One region of the Psychrobacillus sp. FSL K6-1267 genome, then DNA from elsewhere that is predicted to be linked to it. Evidence: riboswitches for the same ligand, from Rfam matches in the RefSeq annotation. Region 1 holds a riboswitch; the other holds the start of a gene.
What was found. A riboswitch is a leader RNA that binds a small molecule or an ion and turns the genes downstream of it on or off. The one in region 1 is predicted to bind cobalamin.

Region 1 (3,082 bases):
CATGACAAAAATAGCCCCGCCTGTATCTAATAGAACATCCTGAAAAAGGGCAGATCGTCCACTCGTAAAGGATTGATGGAATTCATCTGCGACTGCTAGAAGAAAGGTAATCATTATTGCAGTAAGTTTTCGATACTTCCTCTTCGGCAAAGCAATATAAATAGCTAAACTAATCAAACCAAAATAAAAAAAGTGGACTCCTTTTCTTATTAAGAATTCGACAAATGCATAGTAGCCACGTTCCTCGACAGAGACATAGAATCCCCAATAAGGAATATGAAATAATGATAAAAAAGACTCCAATGGCTTGTTTGGAAGCCATTCTTTAAGCACGGCTACCAAAGACTGTTGCTCGGAAGTCTGCCCGGAGGCTATAAATACAAAGACAAGTAAAAGTAAAAGTGGAATAAATTTTTTCATATAAAAACAGTAGCATAAATTGAATGAGAAACAAAATAATTGCAGACTTTATAGCTAATAAAAGAGTAAAAAGCTGGTTGTTTCACAAGCTTCTATCACCAATTGAAAGGCTATGGTACACTTACGATAAGTGAATAATTTTTGCAGGGAAAAGGTGCTGACTTGTCAGCTTAATTAGGGAATTCGGTGAAAAACCGAAGCTGTATCCGCAACTGTAAATGCTGATGAAATAAGAAAAATACCACTGTTGGCTAAAAGCCAATGGGAAGGTTCTTAGAGTAAAATGATGCATGAGCCAGGAGACCGGCCTTTTCTTGAACGTATAAATACTCTTCGGAAGTTAAGGGGTTGTACGGCACGTTTCTATTTTCGATTAAATTTCTAACGATAAATAGGTATTGCGCCGCCCTTTTTTAGGGTGGCGTTTTTTTGTGCTGTAAGAAGTCGAGTATTGTATTGCCGAAAATTCACAAATAACTTGGAAAGGGGGCAGAGCATTGAAAAAAGACATGCGATATATTTGTTATCCATTTATGAGAGAAAAGCCGTCTACAGTAGACTTTGAGATTCGAACAGACTCATTGACCACACGTATTGGATTGGCCGCATCTTTAACAAAAGATATTCCAAGAGTTTACGAGGATTTAATGTATCTGGCACCGATGGCATATCACGTAAATGGTTCTGTTAGAGGGAAGCTAGCAATCAATGAAAAGGATTTACAAATTCTAAGTGATATGTATGATTTCTACGTAAGTGAAGTGGAAGGAAGAGTAGATATATTCGTACTTCCACAAGGCTCAACAGCTGCATGTGAATTACACGTGTGTCGTAGTGAAGCAAAAAAATCTGTAAGGGCTTTACATAAAGTTTCATTAGAAAGAGAAGTACCAGAGATTTTGTTTGATTACACACAGCTATTAGCAAATGTATTGTTTGCAATGGCGGTATATGTAAATAAGCATCATGGAGTAGAAGAGATTCAATTTGTCAGTAAATCATATCCGATGAGAAAAAAGAAAAAAGTGGAGGATTAACAAATGAATAAACAATTAAGGAATTGGTTAGCGGTACTAATACTTTCTATCTTGCTTGTAGGCTGCCAAGAGGCTGAAAAAAATACAGCTGTTGAAACAGATTCTGTACAAGAAGTAAAAGAATATACTGTAACGGATGATATGGGGAAAGAAGTTACATTCGAAGAAGTTCCGGAAACGATTGTGTCTCTACAACCAAGTAACACAGAAATCCTGTTTGCCCTTGGTGTAGGAGATAAAATTGTTGGAGCTACAGAATACGATACCTATCCAGAAGAGGCACTAGAAATTGAACGAGTTTCCGATTCTATGAAGTTCAACGCAGAACGTATTTTAGAGATAAATCCAGATGTTGTAATTGCTTATACAACTGGATCTGAGGAAGAGCTTAAAGTGTTGGAAGACGCGGGGTTAGATGTTTTTGTCATTCAATCGGCGCTATCATTTGAAGACGTCTATGGAGATATTGAACAGTTGGCCGCAGTAATGGGAGTAGAGGATAAAGGAACCGATCTTGTTGACTCTATTAAAACTACTATTCAAAGTGTTCAGGACAAAGTATCAGGTGTAAGCGATCAGAAACACGTCTACTTTGAAATAAGCCCATCTCCAGAAATTTTTACAACAGGAAAAAATACTTTCCAACAAGAAGTTTTGAGTAAAGCTACAGTTGTAAATATTTTTGGAGACCAAGAGGGATGGATTAAATTATCTGAGGAAGATGTCATTAAGAAAAATCCTCCGATTATCTTGACTACCGTAAATTATGTAGAAGATCCAATTGGTGAGATTAAGGCTCGTCCAGGCTGGAATCAGTTGGAGGCAGTGCAAAACAACGCCATTTTCCAATTAGATCAGGACATTATGTCTCGCCCAGGACCACGAATTGGTGAAGCTGTAGAACTAGTAGCTAAAACCGTTTATCCAGAGATATTTGAATAAAGTAGAAGTTGGTCTCGTTTTGAGGAGACCAACTTCTTTTGTTTTAAAACTGGTACCTTGCAATGAATAATAGTGTTATGGTATAGTACTATCTAATGAATAGTACCGAGGGAGAGAGAGACATGACAGCGAATATTTATATTGAGACGTTAGAAAAAGAGCTTTATATGTTGAATACAAAGGAACGCCAAGCAATAGTTAGAGATTTCCAAAAGTATTTTTGTGATTTGTTAAGAGAGGGACAAACTGAGAAAGCAATAGTTGAATCATTAGGAGCACCATCGTATATAGCAAGGGAATTACTTAAGGCTTACTCAGAAGAGGAAATGATTGTAACAGAAGTGGAATATGAAGGCGCATATATATAAAATGCTACAAAGGCTAGTTACCCTTCGTAGCATGATTTCATTTACAATCGTTTAGTAAACTGAACTAGTTCAACTTTTTTATATTACAGGAATCCAAATTTCTGAATAACAGTTTGAATCAGATGGGTCATCATCTGTATACACTTCCATCTCTGGTGTTCCTGCCTGTTTGTAGGAGTTAGAGGGAAACCATTCTGAGTAAATTTGTTACCATGTATTTTGCATAGCATTGGGCATCGCTCCGTGAACCTCAAAGATTACCCACTTTGATGCTGGTATTTCTAATGTCACCAGATTTTCTAGTGTGTCGCCTAT
Region 2 (3,082 bases), 3.2 Mb from region 1:
AAATCGAGACAAGAACAGACGGGTATGCGGGAGAAAAAATGTGGGTTGAAATTACTCATAGGGATATGGAGAACTTTAAGGGAATTCTTACGAATGATCCATTTAATCTAAGTGAGTTAAAAAGAGGACAAGAAGTATCATTTCGGACAGAACATATTTGTGACACGGAGTATAATGATCCGTATTCATCCAAATGGGATTACTATTTTGACACAAAAATAATTGTGAGCAAAGATGTTTTGGAGAGAGATGAATTTAATTTTATGTTAAGAGACGAGCCAAGGGATGAGCAAGACTCTGGTTGGTCTGTATTAAGTGGTTATGAAGATGATGAATTTTTAAATAATCATGAAAATCTGCAATATATATCTATAGGGGTAATTTTAAATATTGATGACTCTATTTTAGCTTTTATTGAAGATTTACCCCTCTGTGCATATGAGAGAAATGACAATGGCGCATTCTACAAAATAAATGATTATGATTGGGAGTCCTACTTAAGTGAATAAGCTTGGACATAGATTTAGGAGGTAATTGCGTTGAATATTACTCAATTAAAACAATCACTATTTAAACGAGCTACGATTTTTGAAACAGGAGGATCTCGGCCGACGGAAGAATTGGGAGAGAGCTGGATAGGAAATGTTATGTGGGGTAGCGGAGAAAATAAATCTCCTCAGTTTGAACCAATATGTACTATATTTCTAAAGAATTTACCTTATGTACCGAAGGAGCTAAAAAACATTCAGTTAATCACTGTTTATATGGATTTTAATGTATATAATCATTTAATTGAAGATAATTTAGCTTCTTTTTTTAAGATAAATTGTTTTACTAATATTAATGAAATACAAAAGATAAATGAACAATCTTCAAGAATGAAGTCTTTTCCATTAAAACCAATATTAGTTGAGAACGATACCCCAGCATGGGATTCAGGAGATATAGAACCAGAAATTCAAGATGAAATTTTACGTCTTGAATTGGAGAGTGATATAGAGTATTACGACGATATCGTCGAAAATATTTATCCCATGCACAAGGTTGGTGGATATCCATCCTATACACAGAGCGGAGTCTCATATGGTGAAGATTATCCGTTTGTCTTTCAGATAAGCTCTGATGCCAAGGCGCAATTCAATATAGTAGATAGTGGCAGTTTTTATTTTTTCTACAATCAAGATAAACAAGATTGGATTGTGTACTGCGATTTTTATTAATAGTCCAGTGATTACTCATAGATTACAAGGTTAAGGAATTAATGTTTCGCTAAACTCGGAAAATTGCTTGATATTAATTTATTTCTCGAATTTCTCTTCTAGTCTCCATCTCGACAACATTTAATTATAAGGTATAATAAATGCAAAGCAGCAATGGAATATTTTTTGCGTAAAGGTGCTCTAGTTACGGATTGCTAGAGTTAAAAGGGAAGCTGGTTAAAGTCCAGCGCGGTCCCGCCACTGTTAGTGATGCATATGCATCATAAGCCAGAAAACCTGCCCTTACGTGCATACCCATTACCTACGCGGATAGGTCTGGTGTAGGTCAGCTATCGGTATTTTGTGGCAGATTTATACCTATCTATCTCTCATCCTAGGATGGGAGATTTTTTATTGATTTTAGGAGGAATGAAGGATGAAAAAGTTTTGGTTAATTATAGGAATGACCTTGCTTGTGTTAGTTGGATGTAATGAGCAAGAGACACTTCCATCAGAAAAAGAAGATAGTTCAGAAATTGGAAATTCAGAAACTGCATTTCCGCTTACATTGACGGATGCTGTAGGCCAAGAAATCACATTAGAGGAAGCTCCGAAGACCATTATTTCCATGATTCCAAGTAATACGGAAATTCTATTTGCATTAGGGCTTGATGAGGAAATTGTCGGCGTTAATGATTACGAGAGCTATCCAGAGGAAGCCTTAGAAAAAGAAAAAATTGGTGGCATGGAGTATAACATTGAAAAAATTATCTCTTTGAATCCGGATATTGTCTTCGCTCATGAGTCCGTAGTAGGAATGGCTGACGCTGGGTTACAACAGCTACGAGATTCTGGTGTAAAGGTTTATGTAGTACAGGATGCAAAGGATTTTAACTTAACCTATACATCCATCGAGCAGATTGGTCGTGCAACAGGCAAAAATGAGGAAGCACAGGCCATTATAAAGGATATGAAGGCAAAGGTTGACGAAATTCAAGAAAAAGTTTCAAAAGTAGAAACAAAGAAAACAGTTTTTGTAGAAACCTCAGATGTGCCTGAGATCTATACTCCTGGTAATAATACATTTATGCAAGAAATTCTAACGATGGTCAACGCAGAAAATATCATGGCTGACCAAGAGGGCTGGTTCCAAGTCAGCCCAGAAGAAATTGTAAGTCGTAATCCTGATGTTATGTTAATCACGTATGATTACGTGGATGGCATTGTTGAAAAGGTCAAGCAACGTGATGGTTTCGATACAGTGACAGCTATTAAAAATAATGCAGTAGTACAAGTGGATGAGGATACCACAAGTCGCCAAGGTCCACGTTTAGTAGAAGGTTTAGAGGAAGTGGCGAAGGCTATCTATCCGGAGGCATTTAGTGAGTAAATCAATGATCGGTTACATTCTGTCACTGGCTACGTTGGCTGTAGCCATTTGGCTAGGTGTATCGGTCGGATCTGTAAAGGTGCCGATCAGTACTTTATGGGATACAGGAACAGATGCGATTGCAACTAATATAGTATGGAAGATTCGCATGCCGCGGGTTATACTCGCAGGATTAGTCGGAGCATCCCTGGCAATAGCGGGAGCGGCCTTTCAAAGCTTGCTTAAAAACCCACTAGCCGACCCTTATACACTGGGAGTGTCGTCCGGAGCATCTGTTGGTGCAGTGGCTACACTCTTTTTTGGAATTTCGGTACCTTTCTTAGGAATGTTCACCTTGCCTGTTTTCAGTATGGTAGGGGCATTAGTTACAATGCTCATCGTTATTTCCTTCGCAAGGCTAGTAGATCGCGCGATGAAAATGGAAACGATTATTTTAACAGGTATTATATTTAGCTCATTTCTTGGTTCAGTCATTTCCTTAATGATTGCTCTG

Region 2: linked by a shared signal. The riboswitch ahead of MHB55_RS03495 (ABC transporter substrate-binding protein) and the one ahead of MHB55_RS19685 (hypothetical protein) in region 1 are both predicted to bind cobalamin.

What each region holds. Positions count from the first base shown of each region.
Region 1 covers NZ_JBBOOR010000001.1:3,842,111-3,845,192, reverse strand. The annotation lists gene MHB55_RS19690 (VanZ family protein) at 1-420, opposite strand, end outside; cobalamin riboswitch at 556-746, shown strand; gene MHB55_RS19685 (hypothetical protein) at 918-1,457, shown strand; gene MHB55_RS19680 (ABC transporter substrate-binding protein) at 1,461-2,399, shown strand; gene MHB55_RS19675 (HAAS signaling domain-containing protein) at 2,522-2,767, shown strand; partial or broken gene MHB55_RS19670 (GyrI-like domain-containing protein) at 2,846-3,082, opposite strand, start outside.
Region 2 covers NZ_JBBOOR010000001.1:680,879-683,960, forward strand. The annotation lists gene MHB55_RS03485 (immunity protein Imm33 domain-containing protein) at 1-509, shown strand, start outside; gene MHB55_RS03490 (DUF1963 domain-containing protein) at 540-1,220, shown strand; cobalamin riboswitch at 1,377-1,518, shown strand; gene MHB55_RS03495 (ABC transporter substrate-binding protein) at 1,636-2,589, shown strand; gene MHB55_RS03500 (FecCD family ABC transporter permease) at 2,594-3,082, shown strand, end outside.